Regions from separate parts of the Pseudoalteromonas sp. SCSIO 43201 genome, predicted to be linked through region 1. Evidence: predicted binding sites of a transcription regulator. Region 1 holds the regulator's gene; each other region holds the start of a gene.
What was found. The regulator LexA, encoded in region 1, represses DNA repair genes until DNA is damaged. The targets are predictions, from matches to a motif close to TACTGTATNNNNATACAGTA.

Region 1 (7,328 bases):
GTTAGCTTAGGCGAAGCTCTTGATCGAAGCCCCGGTAAACGGCGGCCGTAACTATAACGGTCCTAAGGTAGCGAAATTCCTTGTCGGGTAAGTTCCGACCTGCACGAATGGTGTAACCATGGCCACGCTGTCTCCACCCGAGACTCAGTGAAATTGAAATCGCAGTGAAGATGCTGTGTACCCGCGGCTAGACGGAAAGACCCCGTGAACCTTTACTACAGCTTGGCACTGAACATTGACCCTACATGTGTAGGATAGGTGGGAGGCTTTGAAGCGCAGACGCTAGTTTGTGTGGAGCCGACCTTGAAATACCACCCTTGTAGTGTTGATGTTCTAACTTAGGCCCCTGAATCGGGGTTGAGGACAGTGCCTGGTGGGTAGTTTGACTGGGGCGGTCTCCTCCCAAAGAGTAACGGAGGAGCACGAAGGTTTGCTAAGTACGGTCGGACATCGTACGGTTAGTGTAATGGTAGAAGCAAGCTTAACTGCGAGACAGACACGTCGAGCAGGTACGAAAGTAGGTCATAGTGATCCGGTGGTTCTGAATGGAAGGGCCATCGCTCAACGGATAAAAGGTACTCCGGGGATAACAGGCTGATACCGCCCAAGAGTTCATATCGACGGCGGTGTTTGGCACCTCGATGTCGGCTCATCACATCCTGGGGCTGAAGTCGGTCCCAAGGGTATGGCTGTTCGCCATTTAAAGTGGTACGCGAGCTGGGTTTAGAACGTCGTGAGACAGTTCGGTCCCTATCTGCCGTGGGCGTTTGAGAATTGAGAGGGGCTGCTCCTAGTACGAGAGGACCGGAGTGGACGAACCGCTGGTGTTCGGGTTGTGATGCCAATTGCATTGCCCGGTAGCTACGTTCGGAATCGATAACCGCTGAAAGCATCTAAGCGGGAAGCGAGCCTCGAGATGAGTTCTCACTTTGACTTAGAGTCAACTGAAGGGCCGTTGAAGACTACAACGTTGATAGGCGAGATGTGGAAGTGCTGTGAGGCATTAAGCTAACTCGTACTAATTACCCGTGAGGCTTAACCATACAACGCCAAAGTGGTTTAGCGACAGAAGTTAATAGACTGAAGTAGACAAAGAATTTAATAGCTTTTTCCAGATTTATATTAATGAAGGATACTTCATTAATGAACAGAATTTCCTGGTGACTATAGCGTTTTGGAACCACCTGACCCCATGCCGAACTCAGAAGTGAAACAAAACAGCGTCGATGATAGTGTGGGCTTCCCATGTGAAAGTAGAACATCGCCAGGGCCTTATTAGAGAAACCCGTTGCAGCAATGCGACGGGTTTTTTGCATTTGTAGTAAAGTACTTCCATGTAGTATTTCCCCTTCGCGTATCCATGCGCTCACTTCCTCGAACTGGAAGCGTTACTTCGGTTTCTTGTCACCCAAACTCAGAAGTGAAACAAAACAGCCGAAGGCGAGCCCCGCGAAGGGTCGGCCCCGGTCAATGATAGTGTGGGCTTCCCATGTGAAAGTAGAACATCCTACTTCGTAGCGAGCCAGGGACTTATTAGAGAAACCCGTTGCAGCAATGCGACGGGTTTTTTGCTATGTGGGATTTGAAAAGAAAATCTCACAAGATAATCAACACCTCGAAAAGCAATCAACACATTACAAAGCAATCAACACCTCGCGAGGTAAACTCGCTCCCACCACAACATCAACATAGTGCTGAACTGGTAGGAGGCGGTTTACCCGCCGAGCTGTTAGGTCTATCAAACAAAAAGAATAAAACATCCTACTTTGTAACATCACGAGGTAAACTCGCTCCCACCACAATATCAATAAAGTGCTGCACTGGTAGGAGGCGGTTTACCCGCCGAGGGTTTGAGAAAACTCCTTACTCAGTTTTGACGTTGCTCTACTTAAAACTTCTCTCTTCGACTTATCTATCAGCTTATAATTTACTTTCCTTAAGGAAAGTAAATTTAACTCTTTCTCTTTATTGGATTTTTTACATACCTTACTAAGGCTGTAAACTTAATTTATAAGAATAAACAAACATTGCGATTTTTTCTCAGCTGTATATACTTACAGTAAATATAATACTGTATGGAATACCAGTTGATGCGACCTTTAACTAAACGACAAGAGCAAGTCTTTGAACTGATTAAAGTATTCATTAAGGATACTGGCATGCCCCCGACTAGAGCTGAAATCGCTGATGCGTTAGGCTTTAAAAGTGCAAATGCAGCAGAGGAGCACCTTAAAGCACTTGCCAAGAAGGGGGTTATAGAAATGGTTCCTGGAGCTAGTCGAGGTATTAGGTTGGTTGAGGATGAACCAGAACAGTTAGGGTTGCCAATCATCGGCAGGGTAGCTGCTGGAGAACCCATTCTTGCAGAACAACACGTTGAAAGTCATTTCAATGTAGATGCTAGCTTCTTTAAGCCTCATGCGGACTATTTACTTAGGGTTAGTGGTATGAGCATGAAGAACATTGGGATCATGGATGGGGATTTGCTTGCTGTGCATAAGACTCAGGTAGCTGATAATGGTCAAGTAATAGTGGCGCGTGTAGAGGAAGACGTGACAGTTAAGCGCCTAGAGAAAAAAGGCAAAAAGATTTTACTTCATGCAGAAAATGAAGAGTTTCAAGCTATTGAGGTTGATCTTGAACATCAGAACTTTTCTATTGAAGGGCTTGCAGTGGGTGTCATCAGAAACGCCGACTGGATGTAACTTAAGTTGAGCGTAGCACTAATTAAATGGTGTTACGCTCTAGATAAACGCCTTTTTTATTGCTTATCTAAAGTATTGCTAATATTGCCCTCGGCTGGGGTCAAATATAGCTACTCTTAGGTTAGTTTACTACTTTGATAATTCTACATAATACTTTGCCTTCTTACATTTATTAGTTCATAGCTATAAAAACACTTCTAACTGGCATCTTTTCCTAAAATCTTGCGTTTTGTAAATTTCTTGACTATTTGGTTAAGAGTCGTGCAGTAAGTCTATGTACCAATAGACAATATGACAGTCATCCGATAATAACAAAAGGGGCTAAGCGCTGCCTTGAAGGAGACGTCAAATGAAAATTTGTCGATTAGTTGTAGCATTTGTCACCGTGCTAATCGTCATGCCATCACTTGCGAATAGTGATTACAATATGAGGCAGGGCGTAACAGACATTAGCCATCAAGTATATGAGCTCCACATGACTATTTTCCTTATATGTTGTGTGATAGGAGTTATAGTGTTTGGAGTGATGTTCTGGGCATTACTCAAGCACCGTAAATCAACAGGGGCTGTCGCAGCTCAATTTCACGAAAGTACTAAAGTTGAAATTCTTTGGACCACAATCCCCTTTCTGATACTGATAGGAATGGCTATCCCAGCTACGAAAACGCTTATTGCGATGGAAGATACAAGCAAAGCTGATCTAACTATTAAGGTAACAGGTTCACAGTGGAAGTGGCATTACGAGTATATGGGACATGATGTTGAATTTTACTCTTTACTATCTACACCAAGAGATGAAATCAATGATCTGCAAGATAAAAATGACAATTATCTTTTGGAAGTTGATAACCATTTAGTGATCCCAACTGATAGGAAAGTTCGCTTTTTAATGACGTCAGATGACGTTATTCACTCATGGTGGGTACCTGATTTTGCTGTTAAGAAAGACGCTAATCCGGGCTTTATCAATGAAGCATGGACCAAAGTTAATGAGGAAGGAATCTACAGAGGGCAATGCGCAGAGCTCTGTGGAAAAGATCACGGATTTATGCCTGTGGTGGTAGAAGCTGTAAGCCCTGAAAACTTTGAGGTGTGGCTCGATGATGCTAAAGCCGCCAAAGCAAAAGCTGCAGCAGAATCACAGGCGGTGGCAGAGCAAATTTTATCGAAAGAAGAGTTAATGGAGGTCGGCGAACAAACCTACATGGCATATTGTGCTGCTTGTCACCAGCCAACTGGGCTTGGCTTACCTGGCGTCTTCCCCGCTATGAAGGGGAGTGAAGTTGTCATAGGTGATCTTAAACCACACATTGACATCCTTCTGCTTGGTCGTCCTGGTACTGCTATGCAAGCATTTGCAAAGCAATTAACGATTAAACAAATTGCAGGAGTCATCACTTATAAAAGGAATAGCTGGGGTAATGACACAGGAGAGGTGATCCAGCCGAGTCAAATTCAGCAAGAAATTGATGCCTTAGAGGAGGCCAAGTAATGAGTGCTATAGTAGAAGAACATTCAAATCATGGAACTCCTAAAGGCCTAAAACGCTGGCTTTTTACAACCAATCATAAAGATATCGGCACGCTTTACCTATTATTCTCACTGACCATGTTTTTGATTGGTGGTGCAATGGCGATGGTGATACGGGCTGAACTATTTCAGCCAGGATTACAGTTAGTCGATCCGCATTTTTTTAACCAAATGACGACCATTCACGGCTTGATCATGGTATTTGGTGCAGTGATGCCGGCATTTACGGGGCTTGCCAATTGGATGATCCCGATGATGATCGGAGCTCCAGACATGGCGCTTCCAAGAATGAATAACTGGAGCTTCTGGATCTTACCTTTTGCGTTTGCCATTTTGCTCATGTCTTTGTTTCTAGAAGGAGGGGGGCCTGCTTTTGGATGGACTTTTTACGCACCACTATCTACAACCTACAGTAATGATAATACGGCGTTTTTTGTATTTTCAGTTCATATAATGGGGATAAGCTCAATAATGGGCGCTATTAATGTCATCGTTACTATAGTGAACCTTCGAGCGCCAGGTATGACATGGATGAAGCTACCACTATTTGTATGGACTTGGCTTATAACTGCATTTTTACTAATTGCAGTTATGCCTGTTTTGGCTGGTGCTGTCACCATGGTGTTAACTGATAAGTTCTTCGGTACGAGCTTTTTTGATGCCGCAGGTGGTGGTGATCCTGTTATGTTTCAACACATATTCTGGTTCTTTGGTCACCCTGAAGTATATATTATGATACTACCCGCCTTTGGGATTATCTCCACGATAGTGCCTACCTTTTCTAGAAAGAAACTATTTGGCTATGCTTCAATGGTATACGCCACAGCCTCGATTGCTTTACTTTCTTTTGTTGTGTGGGCTCATCATATGTTCACGACAGGAATGCCGCTAGCAGGTGAGCTTTTCTTTATGTATGCGACAATGTTGATTTCTGTACCTACAGGGGTAAAAGTATTTAATTGGGTCGCGACTATGTGGCGAGGGGCAATCAGCTTTGAAGTACCCATGCTCTTTTCTATCGCTTTTATTGTGCTATTCACGATAGGTGGCTTTTCCGGACTTATGTTAGCGATTACGCCTGCTGATTTTCAATATCACGATACCTACTTTGTCGTTGCACACTTCCATTATGTGCTAGTAACAGGTGCCGTGTTCTCTATTATGGCTGCTGCTTATTATTGGCTGCCGAAATGGACTGGCAACATGTTTGATATCAAACTAGCAAAACTGCACTTTTGGCTATCTCTTGTGAGTGTCAATGTATTGTTTTTTCCCATGCACTTTGTTGGCTTGGCAGGAATGCCTCGACGAATACCTGATTATGCACTTCAGTTCGCTGATTTTAATGCCATTATCAGCATTGGTGGCTTTGCTTTTGGTTTATCACAACTATTATTCGTGGCTGTTGTGTATAAGTGTGCCAAAGGAGGTGAGCAGGTGCCCGGTAAAGTGTGGGATGGAGCTGAAGGCCTTGAGTGGGAAGTACCATCACCTGCGCCATATCATACATTTTCTACTCCACCGGAGGTCAAGTAATGCAACATGGACGCCTCCTTAGAAAGCTTCTACTGCTGACTCTGGGCATGTTTGCTTTTGCTTTTGCATTAGTCCCACTTTACGACGTATTTTGTGATGTAACAGGACTCAATGGAAAACCTTCGATGAAAGTGGCAGAGCAAAGCGAGGCTATTATTGATAGCCGTCAAGTTGAGGTAAGTTTCACAACACATAGCCAGGGTCATGCACCATTTAAGGTTGATGCAGCTCAACACTTTGTCAGTGTGCAACCCGGAAAATTAACAGACGTGAAGTTTATTGCAAAGAATATCAGTGACAGTGATCGGATTTTACAAGCAATTCCCTCTGTATCTCCGGGGAAAGCTGCCAAGTATTTACATAAAATGGCCTGTTTTTGCTTCGACCAACAACCAATGAAGGGTAAAGAAGAGGTTGAGTTTGTATTGAGGTTTTATGTAGATACAGAACTGCCTGATGATGTGGAAGAACTAACGCTTTCATACACGTTATTTGATATTACAGAGCGAGTAAGCCAGACACAAAATGTGCAGTTGGGCCAGTTAGTCGCTCTAAAGGAGTTCTAACATGAACCATGAACAAGAAAAATACTACGTTCCAGAGCAAAGCCCTTGGCCTATTGTTGGCGCTTTTGCGCTCTTTTTTATCGCAGTGGGCTGCGCGCTTACAATCATTCAACTTGACTCCCCGAACAATAGTGGCGCAATCCTGTTACTTGTAGGTATCGCTACGCTGATCTATATGATTTTTGGTTGGTTTAGAAACGTAATTCAAGAATCCCAAGCTGGATTGTATTCAGAGCAAATGGATCGCTCGTTTAAACAAGGGATGGGTTGGTTTATTTTTTCCGAAATAATGTTTTTTGGTGCTTTCTTTGGCGCGCTGTTTTATGCACGCATGATAGCTGTTCCTTGGTTAGGTGGAGCAAGTAATAATGTGAGCACAAACGAAGTGCTATGGCCTCAGTTTGAAGCCGCGTGGCCACTATTAACAACGCCTGATGGAACGGTAACACAAGCCATGGGGTGGCAGGGCTTACCATTGATCAACACCATCATACTGCTCGCCTCTTCAATAACGTTAAGTTTGGCACATGTTGCCCTAGAAAAAGATCAAAGGGCAAAAGTAAAAGCCTTTTTAGGGTTAACGGTACTGCTTGGTATTGGCTTTTTAACTCTACAGGTTGAAGAGTATATTCATGCCTATCAAGAACTTGGTTTAACTCTTCAATCTGGAGTTTATGGCAACACCTTCTTTTTACTAACTGGATTTCATGGAGTTCATGTCACGCTTGGGGCGATAATTTTATTTGTGATATGGGTGAGAGTTCTGAAAGGGCACTTTAGTGCGAAAAATCACTTTGCGTTTCAGGCTGGTGCTTGGTATTGGCACTTTGTTGATGTGGTGTGGCTGTGTTTGTTTGTATTTGTTTATGTGTTGTAGAAATAGGCGACGAATGTAATTTGATTAAATCAAACTGAGCAGCCAGACAAATAATAAGAATCACAGCTATAGAGGCATATACTCGATTTAATAGCTGCTTTGCCATTGACCCTT
Region 2 (7,328 bases), 1.9 Mb from region 1:
TGTAGCGGGTTCAGAGCACATACTGGAAGCTGATGCCGTGATCATGGCATTTGGTTTTAAACCTCATGACCTTGATTGGTTAGCGCAATATGATGTGGCAATAAATCACTGGGGTGGTATTGTGGCACCAGAAAAAGGTGCATTTACTCATCAAACAAGTAACCCAAAGATTTTTGCTGGTGGTGATGCTGTTCGAGGTTCTGATTTAGTAGTTACTGCTATTTTTGAAGGTAGAAACGCCGCTGAAGGTATTTTGGATTACTTGGAAGTATAAGACCTATTTTGTCTTGGCGCTGCCTCAACCTGAAGGCGTAAATTGGCGGCTAACTCGGTTCAAAGCTCTCTTAGAACAACTAAGCAGTATAATTCTTACCCAGTTAGTTCCAAGCGCTCTCACCCTAAAATAGAACACTTAATTCAGTAAATAGATATAGCTGACGAAATAACTTTTGTCGTTCATAAACCCCACTTACAGTCATTGTAACTGGGGTTTTTATTTACGTTTTTTAATTAGGCTATTACTCTAAAGCTCAGTAATTTAAGAGATGAATATCAGTGAATTAATACCAAGTACGTTAATTAATCAATCTATTTTTAGGCCAGAAAATCTTATCGATAGCACTGCTACCTTCGAAGTACCAACATCCATGGAGACAAGACAAAACCTTTGCTCTTTAGTTATTAAAATAAGAAGTTTCCAACACAGCTAGCGTCAGGCTTATTCCCTTAAAACTGCGCAAGTATTAAGGCTGATTTGGTATTATAGTATGGTTTTTTTATAATGCTCACACTATACTCCGTACAAAAAAGAATAGAAAGGAATGAAAAATAACAAATGCAAAAATTCAGAATAACTAAAAACTTGTACCTCTATCAATTTCCACCATTTGAAGGGGATCATGTTGGCTATAATATTTATGCTTTTATTGAAGACAACACGGCTATGCTCCTTGATACCGGATTTGAAGCACATGGAAAAGCTGTTCATGAAGATCTAAACAGCCAGGGTATTAATATTACGCAGGTATTATTCTCTCATTTCCACCCGGATCATATCTCTGGTCTGCCAGCGCTTGCAATGCCAGAACTATATGGAAATCACCATTATAAAAATACACTAAATAAATATATAGATAAAACTAAGCATCATTATTTTGAGGGGCTCAACGAGCTTAATGAAAACTCGGTTTTGCATTTCGGTGAGTTCGATTTTAAATTTGAGTTTATTTCTGGGCATGTGGAGTGTGGTTTGTATACCATCATCAATGATAAATACATCCACGTAGCTGATGACATTATGACGTCAAATAAATCTGAAGCACTTTTGCCAGCTGTTCATATTAGTGGCGCACAAGCACATTTTGATTCTCTTGAAAAATTAAAAAGCTACGCTGAGCTAACGTTACTACTCTCCCATGGAAATCCAATTTCTGGAGCGGAGCAAGTTTTAACCGAAATATCTCAAAGACAAAGTTATCTAAAGGCATTGGCTCAAAGTGAATCACCACTTAGCCTAGAAAAGGCCATAGCCAAATGCACAACTCAGTTTTTACATACAGAGTGGCATAACTACGTATATCGTTAGTCATGCCACACAATGCAAAGTTACCGCTGCACTTATTCTCCAGTTATCTTTATGATAAATCGTTCAAGTCAAAAGTGGCATTCACGCACTTTGTACTTGTAATAGTTCCTTTGCACTCGCTCTTGTTGTATCACTTATTCTATCGCCACCGATTAATCTGGCGATCTCATCGATACGTTCGTTATGTGCCATCGGCGTCATTTTGGTAAAGGTTTCACCATTCTCAACTCGCTTTGCGACAAAAAATTGGTTGTGACCACTGCACGCTACTTGTGGTAAGTGCGTAACGCAGATTACTTGTGTAGACTGGCCAAGTTGGCGCAGTAATTTACCTACTGTTGCCGCTGTCGGCCCAGAGATACCGACGTCCACCTCATCGAAAATCAAAGTAGGGGTGGTGACGCGTGTTGCGATAATAACTTGTATGGCTAGGCTGATCCGCGATAGCTCTCCACCTGAGGCGACTTTCCCCATAGGCTGTAAAGGCTGTCCAGGGTTTGTAGAGACATAAAACTCAATGTGATCATATCCAAGTGGACTCGGCTTTCCACCTAGGTTAGGTGTTAACTGGATCTCAAACTGGCCATCGCCCATTGCAAGTTCTTCCATACTCGCAGAGATACGCTCGTTAAGAGATGCACTGGCCTGCTGGCGACTTTGGCTTAATCCATGAGCAGCTTGGTTGTAGGCGTTAATCGCTTCAGCTATTTCTTCTTCTAGCGCATCGAGTCTTGCGGAGTCAGAGGTAATAGACTCAAGTTCATGTTGCAGTGCTTGGTGATGTTGATAGAGCAACTCAGGCTGAACTTGATGTTTTCTTGCCAAATCTAAGGCTTGTGAAAGTCTATCTTCTAGCTCCTGTAGTCGCATCGGATCTTGCTCAACTGAGTCGGAATAACTGCGGATCTCTCTACTGGCTTCTTCTACTTGAACTGCTGCTTCATCAAGCACTTGCGCAATGTTTTCAAGGGTTTTATCAAAGCTGGTAAGTTCAGAAAATACTTGAGCGCTTTGCTGTAGTTGCGATAATACAGTCTGCTCGTCATTTTCATATAGACGAGATAATTCGCGATGGCACTGTTCTAAAATTGTTTGGCTATGACTTAGGCGTGAATGTTCACTCTCAATATCTTCATATTCACCTTCTTGTAAAGCAAACTCATCAAGCTCAGCGACTTGATATTCAAGAAGTTGTTTTTTTGCTGCTTGTGCCTGTTGTGACTTTTGAAGATCGACATATTCTTTTTGTAGCTTGTGATAGTGACTATATTGTCCCTTAACTGCTTGCAAGAGCGTGGTGTGATTAGCATAAGCATCTAGTAACTGTAACTGATATTCAGGCTTCAATAACAACTGATGAGCATGCTGCCCATGAATAGCAATTAGGTGCTGCCCAAGCTCTTTTTGTTGACCAACCGTGACAGGTGAGCCGTTGATATAGCTTTTACTGCGCCCATTTTTACTGATCACTCTACGAAGAATACATTCATTTTCTTCATTTTCTAGCATATGTTCGGTAAGAAAACGCTTAGCTGCTGGGAGCTGAGACACATCAAACTGAGCTGATATATCGGCTTTTTCACTGCCCGGACGGATTGCTGCAGGATCAGCTCGCTCGCCAAGACAAAGAGAAAGCGCATCAATAGCGATAGATTTACCAGCGCCTGTTTCACCAGTTATTGCGGTCATACCGCAATGCCAGTCGATATTTAGCGCACTAACAATAGCAAAATTTTGTATATTCAGAGCCAAAAGCATACTGTACACCTTAACAAATGATCACTGTTAATTTATACAGTATTTGGTTGTTTAGCAACTTATATCATAAAATTTCTTTCAGATATTAAGCGACACTATTAAGTGTATTCAGCTGAGTGCGCGCTCTTTCATAGCCGGAGCTGATTGTTTTTGTTGCGTCGGTGGTTCTGGCGCTTCCACTGCTGGGTTCTGGATGTTTTCGGCTTCATCATCTTGCAAAGTAGTGGGGGTGTCTGGTGTTTGAATACGTGCAATGAGTGCAGGTAAAATCTCACGATAAAAATCGCGATTATATGCGATCCCTGCGTTTGGCAACTCTGCAACAAAATATTGTAGCTGTTCGGCAAGTAAATCTATATTGCCGTTTTGTCTGCACTTATTTAACTCGTTCGTGACTGAATAAATGAATAGTTCACTGACTTTTTCGAGTTGAGCGAGGTTTTCCTCAGAGTGCGGTTGCACAACAAAAAAATTACCGACAATTGCATTGATCTGCGGGGCATATTTGGGCCGCAAGATCTTTGCTTCTACAAACTCTGCTACTTTCTGTTTAAAGTGGTTGCTTATTACTTTAAGACGGTCATTAAAGGCCTTTTTTTCAGCTTCACGGGCTTTTCTTCTATTGTTTTCAATCACTAAATACACGGAGAGTATAGTGATAAGCAGCGCTAATGTGAAAAATACAACGTAAGCCATTTTATTATTTTTTACCTAATTTAGAAAATTAACCAAGGTTATTTTGCGTAACTTTATGTACTTAGTAAAGCCTACTGCCCCAATTTAATTTCTGCCTAAGAACATTGTAGTAGGAGTAACACTTAGGATGGATAAGTCTAAGCTTTTTCTCTGCTTTTTTTATAACCACTTCATCTCCGGGCAAGACTGCAAGTACTACATGGCTATCACAACTTACCTGTAAGCTATCGGTATTTTCCAAGCTCAACTTTAATTTAACTTCTTTGTCAGCATCAACAACAAGTGGCCGGCTAGACAGTGTATGGGGAAACATGGGAACCAATGACATGGCATTAAGCTCGGGTGTCAAAATAGGCCCGCCACCGGATAATGAGTAAGCCGTCGACCCCGTTGGTGTGGATACTATCAGACCATCGGAACGTTGAGAAAACACAAAATCATCGTCGATGAAGGCTTCAAACTCAATCATGTGCGCGACTTTGTCAGCATGAAGCACCGCCTCATTCATTGCTAAATTTGCACTTTTGAGTTGGTCATGCCTGTATACGGAAACTTCTAATAAAAACCTGGACTCTTCAATAAATTGACCACTTAGTACCGCTTCTAACTGCGCTTCAAACCCTTCGGGGTTGAGATCAGTTAAAAAACCGAGGTTTCCTCTATTCACCCCTATCACAGCAACATCAAAGCGAGCAAGTACCCTTGCTGCACCTAACATATTACCGTCGCCACCTACAACAATTGCCAAATCGCAGCGTTTTCCTAATTCAACTAATTCGACAACACACGTTTCATCTAGGGTTTTAATCTGATCAGCGACACGATCTTCAACGAGTACTTCATATCCTAATGCTTGCAAAAAAGTATAAAGTCGTTGTAAGGTCGTTCCCGCACCCTCATGGTTGGGTTTGCCAATTAAGCCGATAGTGTTAAACGTGGTCGTCATTCAGTCATTTGTCCTTGATATTTTTATAGCAAGATTATCTTAAAAGCGTAGTGCTTGAAACTGACAATTGACACCCATATTAAAATATTTATGAAACTGAATCCTAGAGATGAACAAATTCTGTGCGCGGTTATGCGTCATTACTGTAATGGTGATGGCCAACCTGTTGCATCAAGCAAAATTGCACAGCAAGATGGGCTTTCTATTTGCTCTGCTACTGTACGCAATTCGATGGCACGCCTTGAAAATAAGGGCTTATTATATTCACCGCATACTTCAGCTGGACGCGTACCGACGGATCAAGGGGTAAAATTTTGGTTACAAGAGTTTTTCCCACTGACTGACGTGGCTGTACATTGGCAACCTGACCAGTCAGCGATTGTTTCGTTTGCCCATTTACTAAGCCAAAACTTTCAGGTCTGTTGCTGCGTTGGTTTACCACAAGTTAGCAGCAAGCAGATGTTTCGTGTAGAAGTACTCGATTTTGATCGCAAAAATTGGTTGGTGCTGTTAATAGACAGGGCTGGGCAGTCTCACAATATTTGTATTGATAAACCCGTTGATGACTCCGACGCGCTGCGTTATCAGTTTGCGGCGTGGATGAATACCGTGTTTAGCCAACAGAACTTGGTTGAAGGACTGCATCGGATGCGGGCGATGGCACATAGTGCGCCACCAAGCTGTCATCATATTTTGGCACAGTGGACAAAGCAATTAAGTCAGCAACTGGGCTCTGACAACGCAATTGTTGTGGGCGAGCGTTATTTATATAACCGCCTAGAACTGGATAAAGAAATTAACATTGGCGTTGGTTTTTTAGAGCAGGTTGAAGATCGCTTAGCATTTAAAGATGGCGTATCGGTATTATTGGGGGAGGAGCTGAGTATGCTTGATTTAGGTCGGGTAGTTGTACTAAGTGTGCCCTATTTTTCTAAAGGACAATATCAAAGTCGTTTCTGCGCGATTTGTCCCGCAGACTCGAAGATTGAGGCAATCTTAACTGAATTCAAAAAATTGCCTCAGTAAAGGGTTGAAACTCTCATTTCAATCCCCATAATTACGGCAGTTGTAAAGAATCGGAGAATAATCACATGTCTGAGCAGACAAAAGCCACAGAGCAAGAGCTTGATCAAGAACAAACGCAAGTGGAAGCAGAAACGGTTGAAGCACAAGAGCAACAATCAGAACAAGCTGAAAATGTGAGTGAGTTGAGCCCAGAAGAAGAAATTGCTGGCTTGTATGCGCAGCTAGAAACGGCTAAGCAGACCATTGACTCGCAAAAAGACAGCGTAGTTCGCGCCGCAGCAGAGCTAGAAAATGTACGCCGTCGTGCAGCTCAAGATGTTGAAAAAGCGCATAAGTTCGCACTTGAAAAATTCTCAAATGAATTGCTACCCGTCATTGATAACCTAGAGCGTGCGATTGAGTTTTCTGACAAAGAAAATGAAACGCTTAAGCCTGTGTTGGAAGGTATCGATATGACGATTAAGTCTTTTGCTGATGCGTTGGCAAAGTTTGGCGTTGAGGCTGTAAACCCTCAAGGTGAAGCGTTCAACCCCGAATTACATCAAGCTATGTCTATTCAGCCAAGTAACGACGTTTCGCCAAATACTGTGCTAGCCGTGATGCAAAAAGGCTACACTCTAAATGGCCGTTTATTGCGTCCTGCTATGGTGATGGTATCGAAAGCGGCTGAGTAAACCTCGGATCCGCTTGCAATACCAAAGTCGGCTTAATACTTGAGGGTAAAAGTGAGCGACTTATAAGAGGCTACCAAAATGGGTGGCCTTTTTTATGTTCAGTGACTGAGGGTAAGAACGTGCGGATACCAATTTGACTTAATACTTGCTCAATTTGAAGGAGTAAATCTGACGCTAACAGCGTTAAAAATTTCTTATTTAGAACAACTAAATAGCGAAATTTTTGCCTGGTTATCGACAAGATTTTCTCGCCTAAAAATAGACCACTTAATTAAGAAAATTGGTATTAGCGCTAAATGTAGCCGATTATGCTATTTGATGCCCCGCTACCATTGGCAGCGTTTTACCTTTGCAAACCATGAACTCGAAAAAGATTTTTCTGTTATCGGTTGGGGAGCGATGATGTCAACACTTAGCTCCTTCGCTAAATAACGATGTACCAGTATTTTTACCTTATCACTCTCTAATTGTGTATAAGCGACTTGCAGTTCATCTCTTGTTGCTTGACTGATAATTTCACCTTCTAATTGATGATAGCGTGCTTCTAGCCATTGTAACCACGCTTGTTTTGCCACATTTGGAAAAGCATTAGTTAGTGTTGAAGTTGGCCCTTGTAGTCGTTCGTAATTGACAATATGTTTTT
Region 3 (7,328 bases), 1.6 Mb from region 1:
CGAGTTTTTGTTCAGAAAAAACCAATAAAGATTAAATTACCCGCACTAAAGAACCCTTTTAAGAAAACAGAAGAAGTGATTGATCTGAATGATTTGGGGGAAGATGAAAATAACACAACTGCAAATGGTTCAAAAAATGATAAATCAGGTGATATTTTGAACCTTTCGATGAAAGATAACTAAAAAACACGGTTTTTTTTCAAAAAACGGTTGACTCATGAGGGGGTCATTCGTATTATTCACGCCGCTGTCAGGGAGCACACCTTACAGCAAACACTGCAAGAATATGACGCGGAGTGGTAGTTCAGTTGGTTAGAATACCGGCCTGTCACGCCGGGGGTCGCGGGTTCGAGTCCCGTCCACTCCGCCAAATATCTTCGTAGTATCAATAAGTCGCGCTGGAGTGGTAGTTCAGTTGGTTAGAATACCGGCCTGTCACGCCGGGGGTCGCGGGTTCGAGTCCCGTCCACTCCGCCAATACTTATTACAAACGTGCATTTGCTTCTTATGGAGTGGTAGTTCAGTTGGTTAGAATACCGGCCTGTCACGCCGGGGGTCGCGGGTTCGAGTCCCGTCCACTCCGCCAACACTTCGAAGCAAAAAATGCGAATACTCAGTGGAGTGGTAGTTCAGTTGGTTAGAATACCGGCCTGTCACGCCGGGGGTCGCGGGTTCGAGTCCCGTCCACTCCGCCAATGTATCGCATAACTATATTCAAGCTTTATGACAGCTTGTTTACTCGCTGGAGTGGTAGTTCAGTTGGTTAGAATACCGGCCTGTCACGCCGGGGGTCGCGGGTTCGAGTCCCGTCCACTCCGCCAACACCAAAACGAGTAAAATAATGTCATTAAGATATCTCTGCGGAGTGGTAGTTCAGTTGGTTAGAATACCGGCCTGTCACGCCGGGGGTCGCGGGTTCGAGTCCCGTCCACTCCGCCATTAAGATATCTTGCAAATCTATCACTGCGGAGTGGTAGTTCAGTTGGTTAGAATACCGGCCTGTCACGCCGGGGGTCGCGGGTTCGAGTCCCGTCCACTCCGCCAGTTTGCATTGTCTCCTCTAAGCAAACTTAATTATTCAAAGTAAAAGTCCCTTCTTATTGAATCTATTCACAACCTAAATAAAAGCTCACCGTATACTAAAATCTATTTTTACGCCTTGTCTGTATGATGTCAAAAGGTGGTATATACCAATTTTTCTTAATACATTGCTCAATGTGAAGATATAAATCCAAGCCTAACAGTGCTAAAAATTTCTTATTTAGAACAAGTAAGTAGCAAACCTTTTGCTTCAACATAGTTCATGTTTCTAAACAAACTAACATAAGTTTTTGGCTGAACCCATATTCACTCCTATGCTTTTGAGCGAGGTCCTATCTCGATTTTTTATGATCTACTTGCGATCCTTACAGATTCAAATATACTGTATATATAAACAGTATTGGTGGGTTATGGCTAATTATCTAGAGCTTCTTGAGCGTAAAAATTTGCTTTGGCGCGGACGTGGTCGAGTATGTAAGCCTGAAGCGGTAAGTACCGGGTTTACCTTGCTTGATAGTGCTTTGCAAGGAGGTTGGCCTAAGCATGGTGTGATAGATATTCAAACGGCTGTTGGTATAGGGGAGCTGCGTTTAATACTGCCTCATTTTACACAAGAAAAGCGCTTAAAGGTGTTAATTAACCCACCGGGTCGAGTGCAGGCTGCTGCAATTAATTACTTATCACTAGACTTAAGTGAGTTTGTAATATTGCAGCCAAAAAGCGATAGCGAAGCATTATGGGCTGCTGAGCAATGTTTAAAAAGTGGAGCATCGAGTGCTGTAGTACTTTGGCAGGATGCGCTTTCTATCGCTGTGGTGAAGCGTTTGCAGTTAGCTGCGCAATCTGGCGATAGTCGGTTATTTGTTTTACATCAAGGGCAATACATGAGTACCTTGCCTTTTTCTCTTTCTTTGGTACTAGAGGCAAAGCCCTGTGCCTTACAGGTGTCGATAAAAAAGCAAAGAGGGTCTTTTTCCCAGCATGCCATTAAGCTGCGTAATACAAACTACTGGCCGGAACTTGAAAAGCAAACCTTACCGAATATTGACGAGAGTATCACCATGCCTTGTGGATATGATCAGCGGTTAACGAGCTAATTATGTGGATATATCTTTATTTTCCAATGCTGCAGCTGGAGGGAATAAGTAAGCAAGCAACTACAACTGATTTTATCTCGCCTGTTGTTATCATTGATGGGCGCAAGAATCAGGTAGTGCAATTAAACTCTGTTGCAGAGCAAAAAGGCATAAAAATTGGCATGGGATTAGGTACGGCCTGCGCATTATGTATGCAGCTTCATGTTTTAGCATATGATAGCCAGCTAGAGCGTCAACAGTTGCTTGAAATTGCAGATGCACTGTACCAAGTTAGCGCTGATTTGGTGATAGAGTCACCTAATGGTATTGCGCTTAAAGTGGATGGCATGTTGTCTTTACACAAAGATTTGAGCTGCTATTGGCTCGTGATTACCGAGCAACTACGCCAATTAGAGGTCAGCTATCACTATGGTGTTGGCGCATCAATAACCATGGCTAAGCTATTAGCGCGGAGCCACAACGATACTTTGCAATTAACCGCCTCACAAACTCGTTATGCGTTGAGTAAAGTGACCTTGCAGCACACGACTCTTGCAGAAAAAGTGATAGATAAGCTGATGCGCACAGGCGTGAAAACGGTAGCGCAGCTGGAACAGTTTACGCTGTCTGAATTAGCAAAACGGTTTGATACTGAGCTGGTGCATTATGTTGGTTGCTTATTTGGTAAGCTAAGAGAAACTCCCACTTTTTATCATCCTCCTGAGGTATTCGAGTTAACAGCCCCTTTACTCTATGAAGTGGAAGTGGTTGCGTGGCTAGATAAGCCAATAGGGTATCTATTATCACGTTTATCGATGTTTTTACAAAAACGCAGTCTAGTGACAAGAGCTGTCAACTTTACATTTGTGCTGAGAGACAAAAACGCTTTGGAGGTCACGTTACACAGTGCTGAGCCCGAATATCGAATATCATATTGGCGACGACTGCTAGATCTAAAACTGGAGTCTATTACGCTCGAGGCCCCAGTACAAAGCGTATCGTTAAAAGCCGATGAATTAGAAACACAACATGCTACGGTGCGGGATTTATTTTCAGCCCAACAAAGTGCGATATCCCAGCAGGGGTTATTATCTATCTTATGTACAAAACTTGGTGATCAAGCTGTGCAGCACCTAAAATTAACGGGAGATCCTCGCCCCGAGAAAGCCAGTACGTATAGTCGTACACCTGATATTAGCAATATTCAAACTCCACCAAGGCCGACTATTTTGTTGTCTGAGCCACGGCCTTTATGTGAAAAAGTCAGAGTCATCTCAGGCCCTGAGCGAATAGTATCCGGATGGTGGGATGGTGAGCCAGTTCAACGTGATTATTTTATTGTGCAAAACCAACAAGACCAGCATTTATGGGTATTTCGCGAGCAAAGTAATCAATGGTATATCCATGGGGTGTTTAGTTAATGTCGTATGCAGAGCTATTTTGCCAGAGTAATTTTTCGTTTTTAACCGGAGCTTCACGACCAGAAGAGCTGGTAAAACAAGCGGACTTTTTAGGTTACAGTGCTATTGCTATTACCGATGAGTGTTCATTAGCGGGTATTGTTCGTGCTCACGCCTATATACAAGAGCATAAGCTCAAGATAAAGCTTATTATAGGGAGCTTATTAAAATACCAGAACATTAAGTTTGTTGCGATTTGTCCAAATCAACTTGCTTATTCTGAACTATGTAGAGTGATTAGCAACGCTCGTAGACGCAGTGAAAAGGGCGCTTATCAACTGAGTGAATGGGATATTATGTCCCTTAAGCATGTTTTACTATTGTGGCTACCACAGGGTAATATCCAAGATACTCAATCAGTACAGTGGCTTTGTAAATATCATCACGACAGAGTATGGATTGCTTATCAGCGCAAATTAGCTGTAGAAGACGACCGTTATTTTGCGCATTGTATCAAACTTGCAAAAGCCTATCATATACCTCTATGTGCAGTTGGTGGGGTATTAATGCACTGTCCATCCAGACTGGCGCTACAGCATACGCTCACGGCTATCCGCTTGAATCGTGTGATCAGTGATATTCCAGAGTTTATGATCAGCAATGCTGAGTTTGCGCTTAGGCCTATTCCCAAGCTCAAAAAGCTATATGCACTTAGCTTACTTGAAGAGAGTGAGCATATTGCTAGGCAATGTGATTTTAATTTAGCCAATTTAGCGTATCAATACCCTCAAGAGCTTGTGCCTCAAGGATTAACACCTATGGCTTACTTACGTTCACTGGTTGAAAAAGGTAAAAAAACTCGTTTTCCAGATGGTGTGCCGCCAGAAATTGCCGCGACAATAGAAAAAGAGTTGGCACTAATTGAAGCGCTAGACTATCCATTTTTCTTTATTACTATTCACGATATTGTGATGTATGCCAAGCAACATGACATCCTGTATCAAGGACGCGGATCAGCGGCAAATTCTGTCGTTTGTTATTGTTTGGAAATTACCGCAGTCGATCCTAGACAAGTGGGCGTGCTATTTGAACGTTTCATCAGTAAAGAGCGCAATGAGCCGCCGGATATTGATGTGGACTTTGAACATCAACGCCGCGAAGAAGTTATTCAGTATATTTACAATAAGTATGGCCGCAAACGGGCTGCGCTTGCTGCAACGGTGATCACATATCGTTTAAAAAGTGCAATGCGTGATGTCGGTAAGGCTCTAGGCATTGAGATGGCGCAAATAGAGTACTTTATTAAGCACTTGAATAGGCGTGATAAAGGACTTGATTGGCAAGCGCAGTTGGTTGAGCTTGGTTTTGAACCAAGTTCGCTAAAGGGACAGCATTTTATTCAACTTGTAAATGAAATTATTGGTTTTCCAAGGCACTTATCACAGCATGTTGGTGGCTTTGTGATCTCACAAAGCCCGCTGCATGAGCTAGTTCCCACAGAAAATGCAGCCATGCCCGAGCGCACGATTATTCAATGGGATAAAGATGACTTAGAAACACTAAAGCTGCTTAAAGTGGATGTACTTGCGTTGGGAATGTTAAGCGCAATACGCAAGTGCTTTGGTTATATAGCTCAACATACAGATAAAAGCTTGGATTTAGCCCAATTAACGCGTATGCAAGACGACCCTTTGGTTTACAAAATGCTGCAAAAAGGCGATAGCATCGGGGTATTTCAAGTGGAGTCACGCGCTCAAATGAGTATGCTACCAAGGCTCAAGCCTGCTTGCTATTATGATTTGGTGATTCAAATTGCAATCGTACGGCCAGGGCCTATTCAAGGTGATATGGTTCATCCATTTTTAAAGCGCCGAGAGGGAGAAGAACAGGTAAGCTATCCATCTGAAGCGGTTAAATCGGTATTAGAGAGGACCATGGGGGTTCCCATCTTCCAAGAACAAGTGATAAAACTAGCTATGGTTGCAGCTGGATTCACGGGAGGAGAAGCAGATAGCCTACGCCGAGCCATGGCGTCATGGAAAAAAACCGGAGAGCTGATGCAGTTTAAAGAAAAGCTCATTCGAGGCATGTTGGAGCGGGGCTATGAAGCACAGTTTGCTGAGCGTATTTTTGAGCAGATCTGTGGCTTTGGTGAATATGGTTTTCCTGAAAGCCACTCAGCCTCTTTTGCTGTGCTGGCTTATGCCTCTGCATGGTTGAAATACTATTACCCAGCTATGTTTTATACTGCGTTACTTAATAGCTTACCAATGGGGTTTTATTCGGCTTCACAGCTGTTGCAAGATGCCGCTAGACATAATGTGACTATTCTACCTATCTGTATAAACCACTCAGACTATCATCACCTAGTTGTGAAAGCAGATAACACAAACACTTTTGCTATTCGGTTAGGACTCAGGCTAATAAAGGGCTTAAGTGAGACTGAGGCGCAGCATATCACACAACAAAGACCTGACAGCGGGTTTCATCGGATCGCACAGTTACAACAAGTTGGTATTGCGAAAAGCACGATTGAAAAGTTGATTTCAGCAGATGCTTTACATCGCTTTGTTGATAGTCGTTATGCCGCGAGGTGGTCTTTGGCAGATCAAAGTAGGGCTTTGCCACTATTTGTTGAACTTGAAGAATCTGCACCCCAATATAATCATTTTCAAACCAGTGAGTTTGAGGAGCTTCGAGAAGATTACAATACCACTAAAGTTTCCCTGCGAACCCATCCAGTTAAGCAACTTGAACAAGCTAAATTGATCAGTCGTACGGTGAAAGCAAATGAATTACTTTACCGCACACATAAGTCCTTAGTAACAGTGGTAGGTCTTGTCACTGGAAAGCAATCGCCTGGAACTGCAAAAGGAGTCACCTTTTTTACGTTGGAAGATGAAACGGGCAATATGAATGTAATTGTTTGGTCTGGCACAGCAAGAGCACAAAAACAGGCTTATATGGGAGCCCAACTACTAGAAGTAAAGGGCATACTGGAAAAAGAGGGGGAGGTTGTACATGTGATAGCAGGAAAGTTGATTGATAGAACTGAGTTACTAGAAGCGATGACTATTAAAGCACGCGCTTTTCGATAAGCATCTATTGTTTCAAAAATAAATGTTTTTTGGCTCCCCGCTGTTGGCGTTAGTTTTATTGAGATTACTGTTAATAATCAACTGCTGGTATTGCACCCATTTTTTGGAAGTGGCAATGAGCGTGGATGCAATTAATCTTATCGCTGAAAAGTTAAATGCCTCTTTTAAGATATAATTATTGCTATCCTTTAATCAATTTGATGGTTGCAGCAATAAAACCTTCTTGTTTGATTATTTGGTACTTTTGGCACGTGTCTGGTTTTTTCAAATCGTGGCATAGGTATAGTGTATTACGCTCAAGCGCGGGCTGAGGGTGTAAACTTGAATCAAATAGCACAGGATCTATCCCTGGTAGCCCTGGCCAATAAACACTGCTTGCAACAAGACCTAATTTTTCATAAGTAATTAACTTTGGCTTTGGAAAAACAATAAATAAAGCGAGTAACACACCAAGTATTATCCACTTTGCTTTGCGTTTTGGTTTTTCCTCATTTAGGCTACTTTGTTGATTTTGAAGTGCTGCTGCTTGTTGCGCTTTCAGTGCAGCTACCTGCTGCGGTGAGGTGCGATGGTTTTGTGCCTTGCGCTTTATTGGTTTTTTGGTGCTGGGCTGTACTTGGCCTAAAAGCGATTGTTTTTTTGATGTTTTTGCCATGCTTTAAGTAGCCTTTTAGTTGCAGGTCTCTATAATGCTTCTATGCTAAATATAATAG
Region 4 (7,328 bases), 560 kb from region 1:
AAAGATTTTTTCAGCAATAAATTTGGAATAGACAAACCATCCAAATAACATCCCTATAATGCCGAAAAGTACGATCATTATGGATTGCATAATGCTTACCTCTTGTTGTTGTTTTAATTAAACGCACATTGCGTGATTAGTTTGTTCCACGACAACTTCGAAGCTAGCATAAAATAAATTATTTGCAGTTATCTTTTAGTCTAACCATCAAAAAGCCCAAGCTGTGCTTGATCACCCGGCTTTTCATTTAAACCAATATGCAACCCTATCAGACGAACTGGTTTAAATTTTTGCCGTGACATGGCTTCCACCAGCAGCTCTTCAAAAATGGCCAGATCAATATGTTGATATTGGCACTCTTTTGTAGTCTGGGTGAAATCGTAAAATTTCACTTTCACACCAAGCTTGTTAAATCCACGCGTTAGATAAGGCTGTGCTCGGCGTGTAAGCTCTGGCAAGAGCTTTTCTGTGATGACCTGCTTAAGCGTAGCTAGGTCGAGCGTGTCTTCTGCAAAAGTAGTCTCAACCCCCACAGACTTACGCACCCGGTCAGTCTCAACCCGGCGCTCATCTATGCCTTGGCAGCGTCGCCACAACACAGTGCCAAACTTACCAAATGACTGGCGTAATTGCGCTTCAGATAGCGCTTTAACATCACTCCCATATTCAAGCCCCATCGCAAGAAGCTTCTGTTGCGTCACTTTGCCTACACCAGGGATCTTTTTAAGCGGTAACGCATCAATAAAAGCGCTTACTTGGTGAGGGGGAATAACGCACTGACCATTGGGTTTGTTTTCATCGCTGGCAATTTTAGCCAAAAACTTAATCGGTGCTATCCCTGCAGAAGCGGTTAAACCTGTTTCTTTGAATATGTCTGCTCGAATTTGTTCAGCAATAAGGGTCGCACTACCACAACATAGCTCGCAGTCCGTCACATCAAGATAAGCTTCATCCAAAGACAATGGCTCAATAAGCGGCGTATAGCGAGAAAAGATAGCTCGAATTTGCTGTGAAATTGCTTTGTATACGTCCATTCTTCCAGGGACTATGACTAGCTGCGGGCAGAGTTTTTTCGCTTGATAATTCGACATAGCAGAGCGCACTCCATATTGCCGGGCAATATAGTTTGCCGTCGATAGTACCCCACGATGACTTCGTCCACCGATAGCCATAGGTACTTTTGCAAGCTCTGGATTATCACGCATTTCTACCGAGGCGTAGAACGCGTCCATATCAATATGAATAAATTTACGCACGCCAAAACACTGTCTAAATAAACAGTGTTTATTATGTGCTAATTTTGCAACTGTTGCAATCTTGAACATAGGTCACAATGATCTGGACTATACTTGTGTGGATGTCTGTTGCAAGTTGCACTGCAAAACAGAGATAATGCTAACAATATCAATACAGTTCAAAGCACTAGATCCGTTACTTTGGCTATATTTAATCATTCAGTAATTAATCAGGAGCCTGCATGAAGTACTCACGACTTGGTAGTAGCCCACTTGAAGTTTCACGCATTTGTCTTGGAAGCATGACTTGGGGCGTACAAAACAACCAGCATGATGCCGACGAGCAGATCAATTATGCACTAAGCCGTGGTATTAACTTCATTGATACCGCTGAAATGTATGCAGTTCCCCCTTCACCAGATACCTATGGTAAAACCGAGGCTATCATAGGTAACTGGCTAAAACGCCATCAAGAAAAGCGCGAGAAGCTCGTTGTTGCAACAAAAATTGCAGGTGCTGGCTTACCCTGGATCCGTGAAGGTAATGCCATTACAGGTAAGGCCGTGATCCAAGCCGTAGACGATTCTTTAGCGCGCCTAAATACCGACTACATAGACCTGTATCAGTTACACTGGCCAAATCGCACCTCCCCGCACTTTGGTAAGCAATGGCCTGGTATGTTGCCACTCACAGCTCTTAACAGTGATGAAGAACGTGATGGGATGTTAGATATTTTAGAGGGGCTAGCAACATGTATTCAAGCCGGAAAAATTAACCATTGGGGTCTTTCAGATGATACGCCATGGGGAATTCACACCTATCTTAACTTGGCCAAACAACACAATTTGCCAAAGCCTGTCTCTATTCAAAATGAATTTAGCTTGTTACACGCAAAGGATTGGCCATACCTCATTGAGAGCTGTGTGAACGAAGATATTGCCTATTTACCTTGGTCACCGCTTGCCAGCGGAATGCTAAGTGGTAAGTATTTAGGCGGCGCAAGACCCGAAGGCAGCCGCTGGACTTTGGTACAACGACAGGGCTTATTCAGAGACACGCAATTAGCTCAAGAAGCCGTTGCTAAATATGTAGACATTGCCAACGAATTCAATATGACCTCGGCTCAGCTGGCACTGGCATGGTGCAACCAAGTCGATGGCGTGACTTCAACCATAATTGGCGCTACGACCATGGCACAACTTAAAGAAAATATTCACGCGTTTGAAACTCCCTTGTGTGCAGAAGCCTTAGCAGAGATTGATACTGTATTCAAAGCGTATCCAGCACCATTTTAGACCATCCAATCGCGATACGCTGAGGCTTAGCGTATCGCCTTATCACACTATCCTTAATTATCTAGATTGAAGTTAAACCCCATGCAGAACCTTAATACTACTCCAGCCATTCCACTTCAGGGTACTTGTTTTACCAGAAAAACCGCTCGCGCTATCGTCCTTAGGGGTAGTGATATTTTACTGCTTTACACCAAGCGTTATGACGATTACACCCTACCAGGTGGTGGCGTCGACGAGGGTGAAAGCTTAGAAGCAGCATTGGAGCGCGAGCTAAAAGAAGAAACGGGTGCAGTATCCATCACAGGGGTGACGCCGTTTGGCCGCTATGAGGAGTACCGCCCTTGGTATAAAACCGATCATGACAATATACATATAATCTCTTATTGCTATGTTTGTGAGATTTGTGGCGAATTTGATACCCCTACCATGGAGGATTATGAACACGCCAATGGTATGAAACCGGTGTGGATCAATATAAACCAAGCCATCGCGCATAACGAAGCAAAACTCAATGATGCAAATAACAAAGGGATGTCCGTTTTACGTGAACTCACCTTGCTAAAACATATTTCCGCACAATTAGTCACAGATTAATTTGCCTATTGAGGGAACAATTAAGCCTTTATTAAACTCTAACTCCGCACGACTCAAGGATTTAATAAGAATAATGCGGCTGCTCCAAAACAACCTGATTAGTTTCACCATCATCGGCTCTATTTTGCTGCATCTACTGCTCGGGTGGTACCTGCAGCAAAGTACCTACGTCCCCTCAAAGCCGTTGCCAATTAAAGCAATGAAAACCTATTTGGTTATTGAGCCTACTAAGCCTAAGTCGGAGCCTGTTAAGACCCCGGCGATCACTGAAGATAAGCCAGTAAAAGAGTTAAAACCGACACAGCAGGACAATGTAGTCGAAGTACCAAAAGCGACACAAGTAGACCCAACAAAGCCAGCGGTTGAAAATACAACCAAGCACGTGGCCAAAACGGCCGTCACCACACAACCTAAAAAGCTAGATCATCGAAAAGCAATCTCGCAATTTCGCCAGCAACTTTTAGAGCGCTCGGCCAGTGATAGTGTTCTTAGCCCAAATCAAGCAAAGCCGCAGCGGATCACCGTGCCTAAAAGGCATCAAACTACCGCTGCGAGCATGCAAAGAGAACAACTCGAGTCTACGCCTCAATACACCGTCTACCGCGAAAATGGCCTGTGTTATGCTGAGGTTAGACCCGATCCGAGTATTCCGACACCGGAGGGGTTAAATAAGAATTGGCGTACTGCGCCCCGCCCTTGCGATGGCGGAGCCATTAAAAAAGCCTATGATGCCGCGATGACTAAATGGCTAAACAAGCGCTAATCTTGCTATCATAAAGCAAACCTATTGCTAAGAGTCCGTTATGGAAAAAGTCACCATTTTAGTCGATGCTCAAAATGTTTATTACACCACCAAGCAAGCCTACCAAACGGGCTTTGACTATAATGCGTTTTGGCGCAAAGCAACGGCTGATCGCGAGGTATATCAAGCCATTGCCTATTCCAGCGAACGAGGTGATGATAAACAAAGACAGTTCCAGAATATCTTACGAGCAATAGGCTTTGAGGTGAAATTAAAGCCTTATATTCAACGTGCCGATGGATCAGCGAAGTGTGATTGGGACGTTGGCATTACAATTGATGCGATGGAGTGCGCAGCAAAGTCCGATGTGATAATTCTAGTTACTGGTGATGGTGACTTTGATTTACTCGCCAGTAAACTTAGAGATAAATACCATACTCGAGTTGAAGTTTACGGCGTGCCGCAACTTACCGCTGCTTCTTTGATCCGTGCTGCCAGTGAGTTTATACCAATCGAAAACGAGTTATTAATTGGCAAGAAATAAACAAGAAAAACCCCTTTGATAGAAGGAGCTTTGCTTGTTTGACGAATTTGTCATTTTTGCTCGCTTAGCCGCGTAATAAACGCGTTTTAATCGGATAAGTAATATTCCACACTCGTTACCACGCGCACGATTTTAATTTGTGGTGTGTTACTGTCTCGGTCACGAATACTAAACTGCCCTTGCCTTGCCGATTTTATTTTGCCAAGCACAGAGTCAGAATCTTTAGCAAATTTTACCGCCACTTCTCGCGCTTTTTGCGTCGCTTCTTGCACCATTTCAGGCTTAATATCATTAAGACCAGTAAACAAATACTCTACTCGATTTTGATAGTCATCTTTAGTGATAGCAATACCTTGTTTTGCCAGTTCATTCAGCTGACCCAATGCTTGGGAGACTTTATCAGGATTATTAGAATATACCGTGACTCCAGCCTTTGCTACATAACGAAACCCTTGATTATTTTGGCCATACTCTTGAGCATATTTGTCTGTGATAGAAGGTGCCGACACCGATAGCTCGGACGCATCAAACCCCTGCAAGGTTAGAAATGCCCGAATGGCTGCATTTTTCTTTTCGGTGCGCTCAACAAGCGTTTCAAGGTCGTTATCGGCATCACGATAAAACACCGGCCAAATTACCGTATCTGCTTTGACTTCTTGTTCAGATAAGCCCTTCACACTAACGGTTCGCTCCATGCCTTTTACTGCAAGAATGGTGTCTTTTATCAACCAACTACTTATCACCACTGCCAGTGATAATAGCGCGGCTGGGGCTAAATATTTACTCATAGTCGACATCTTTCTATCCTCGGGGTTATGCCTTCGTTGTGACTTTCAAACTCTTAAACCTATTTGCTTAATTAAGTGCGCTATCTTAAGGTGAAAAAACCTGACCTAGTCAGCGTCAGAGTGGCTCCTTCAAATTGAGCGAGTATTAAGTCTAATTGGTATTATAACGGGGGTAGATCAAAGTCTACCACTGTAGCGCTCGAAAACTGCCAGCAAAATGGTAGAGTGATAGATATGAGCCGAGGCTGAATTAGGAATCAATATGAGCGTAAAACGCATTAGCCAATTTTTTAACCCAAAATCAATTGCCGTAATTGGGGCCTCTAACCACCCTGATCGCGCTGGCTTTATCGTGATGCGCAACTTGCTTCAAGGCGGATTTAAAGGGCCAATTATGCCTGTTAGCCCAAAACACGCGGCGGTGCATGGTGTACTGGCTTATGAAACCATCAAACAGCTTCCGAAAGTCCCCGACCTCGCCGTCATAGCCACCAACAAACAAACGCTGATTAAAATAATCACCGAACTGGGTGAAATAGGCTGTCAACATGCTGTTATTATTGCCGCAGGTCTTGATAATCAGCATAAACAACAGCTAAAAGAAGCAGCCAAAGAAGCAAAAGTAACATTACTTGGTCCAAACTGCCTTGGATTATTAATTCCTCATTTGGGAATTAATGCCAGCTTTTCTCATACTGTAGCAGCACCTGGAAAGCTCGCCTTTATTTCACAATCTGCGGCTGTCTGTTCCACTATTTTAGATTGGGCACAGCATAAAAAAATTGGTTTTTCCTATTTTGTTTCTGTCGGGGATTGTCTTGATATTGACTTTGATGAGTTGCTTGATTTTTTAGGTCGCGATCCGAAGACACAGGCCATATTACTTTATATTGATAATATCGATGATGTTAGACGGTTTATCTCCGCAGCAAGAGCGGCGGCCTTTAGTAAACCTGTGATTGCTATAAAAACGGGAAAAACCAAAGCTGGTGCTATTGCCGCTCTCAATCATACCGGAGGAAATACCTCAGATGATGCTGTGTATGATGCTATGTTTCAGCGCGCAGGTATGCTGAGGGTAAATGATCTGAGAGAGCTATTTGCTGCCACTCAAACCCTTGCCCTGCACCCCAAATTGCTGCAAGTAGAACAGCTAACTATATTAACCAATGGCGGTGGCCCTGGCATTATGGCAGTGGATACGCTGCTGCAAAACTCCGGCAAATTAGCCGTGCTCAGTGAGCAGACTAAGCAAGCACTTAGCGCCCTGATCCCACAGACCGATCATGCTTGCAACCCCATCGATATTTTTGGCGATTCCTCACCAAAGCGCTACCAACAGGCGCTAGAGATTTTGCTCAAGGCAGATGAAGTTAAAAATTTACTGATCATTCATACCCCTTCAGCCTTAGCTCCAAGTACGGCCTATGCCGAAATTATTGCCGAAACCTTGGCTAAAATTCCAAAAATGGCACGCCCTTATGTAATGACAAACTTTATGGGAGAGGAAGCCGCTTACGCGGCAAGGCTTGTCTGCGCTAATGCAAAAATCCCAACTTATCGCACGCCGGAGGGAGCTGTCGGTGCATTTATGCACTTAGTTAGCTATCGTCGTAACCAAAAGCACCTCACCCAAACACCAGAATCTTACAGTGATGAAACTCACCTTCAGCATAAACAGAGTAAAACGCTGATCAATGAGTTTTTACATGCAGGTGCCGCTAAACTTGCAACACATCAGGCATCCCAAATACTTGCCAATTACGATGTAGAGTGTATCGAAACAAGAGTTGCCTTAACCCCCTCGGAAGCAAAAGAACAAGCTCAGAGACTAGGATTTCCAGTTGCGCTTAAACTCATTAGTCATGATATTCCCTCTAAATCTGAAGTCGGAGGCGTAGTACTTAACCTCAATGATGCTGAAGAAGTTGAACAAACTGCATTTGCCATGCTGCTGCGGATCCGTGAAGCTGCACCCGATGCCGAAATTGAGGGCTTTTCATTACAAAGAATGGCAAAACGTGCTGGTGGGCAAGAATTAAGAATTGCGGTTAAGACCGAGCCTGGTGTTGGTCCAGTGATCTTATTAGGCGAAGCTGGTACCGGCTTAAACTTTTCACAAGCAGCAGT

Region 2: a site for LexA is predicted at 3,366-3,385, ahead of recN (DNA repair protein RecN). Genes of this name have one in related genera too.
Region 3: a site for LexA is predicted at 1,422-1,441, ahead of imuA (translesion DNA synthesis-associated protein ImuA). Genes of this name have one in related genera too.
Region 4: a site for LexA is predicted at 1,264-1,283, ahead of dinB (DNA polymerase IV). Genes of this name have one in related genera too.

The regions. Positions count from the first base shown of each region.
Region 1 covers NZ_CP072683.1:380,931-388,258, forward strand. Annotated here, with positions in the region: rRNA gene J8Z24_RS01610 (23S ribosomal RNA) at 1-1,043, shown strand, start outside; rRNA gene rrf (5S ribosomal RNA) at 1,157-1,270, shown strand; gene lexA (transcriptional repressor LexA) at 2,091-2,705, shown strand; gene coxB (cytochrome c oxidase subunit II) at 3,055-4,197, shown strand; gene ctaD (cytochrome c oxidase subunit I) at 4,197-5,771, shown strand; gene J8Z24_RS01635 (cytochrome c oxidase assembly protein) at 5,771-6,337, shown strand; gene J8Z24_RS01640 (cytochrome c oxidase subunit 3) at 6,339-7,214, shown strand; gene J8Z24_RS01645 (DUF2909 family protein) at 7,114-7,328, opposite strand, start outside.
Region 2 covers NZ_CP072683.1:2,295,572-2,302,899, reverse strand. Annotated here, with positions in the region: gene J8Z24_RS09770 (glutamate synthase small subunit GltD family protein) at 1-274, shown strand, start outside; gene J8Z24_RS09765 (MBL fold metallo-hydrolase) at 836-1,585, shown strand; gene recN (DNA repair protein RecN) at 1,667-3,343, opposite strand; gene J8Z24_RS09755 (hypothetical protein) at 3,452-4,039, opposite strand; gene nadK (NAD(+) kinase) at 4,101-4,985, opposite strand; gene J8Z24_RS09745 (HrcA family transcriptional regulator) at 5,076-6,011, shown strand; gene grpE (nucleotide exchange factor GrpE) at 6,077-6,685, shown strand; gene J8Z24_RS09735 (tetratricopeptide repeat protein) at 7,012-7,328, opposite strand, start outside.
Region 3 covers NZ_CP072683.1:2,682,455-2,689,782, reverse strand. Annotated here, with positions in the region: gene J8Z24_RS11580 (TIGR03503 family protein) at 1-183, shown strand, start outside; tRNA gene J8Z24_RS11575 (tRNA-Asp) at 294-370, shown strand; tRNA gene J8Z24_RS11570 (tRNA-Asp) at 401-477, shown strand; tRNA gene J8Z24_RS11565 (tRNA-Asp) at 510-586, shown strand; tRNA gene J8Z24_RS11560 (tRNA-Asp) at 619-695, shown strand; tRNA gene J8Z24_RS11555 (tRNA-Asp) at 745-821, shown strand; tRNA gene J8Z24_RS11550 (tRNA-Asp) at 863-939, shown strand; tRNA gene J8Z24_RS11545 (tRNA-Asp) at 968-1,044, shown strand; gene imuA (translesion DNA synthesis-associated protein ImuA) at 1,452-2,138, shown strand; gene J8Z24_RS11535 (Y-family DNA polymerase) at 2,141-3,538, shown strand; gene J8Z24_RS11530 (error-prone DNA polymerase) at 3,538-6,615, shown strand; gene J8Z24_RS11525 (hypothetical protein) at 6,797-7,270, opposite strand.
Region 4 covers NZ_CP072683.1:944,846-952,173, reverse strand. Annotated here, with positions in the region: gene J8Z24_RS04055 (carbon starvation CstA family protein) at 1-90, opposite strand, end outside; gene dinB (DNA polymerase IV) at 201-1,256, opposite strand; gene J8Z24_RS04045 (aldo/keto reductase) at 1,478-2,530, shown strand; gene J8Z24_RS04040 (NUDIX hydrolase) at 2,612-3,124, shown strand; gene J8Z24_RS04035 (hypothetical protein) at 3,198-3,887, shown strand; gene J8Z24_RS04030 (LabA-like NYN domain-containing protein) at 3,928-4,410, shown strand; gene J8Z24_RS04025 (SIMPL domain-containing protein) at 4,497-5,207, opposite strand; gene J8Z24_RS04020 (bifunctional acetate--CoA ligase family protein/GNAT family N-acetyltransferase) at 5,461-7,328, shown strand, end outside.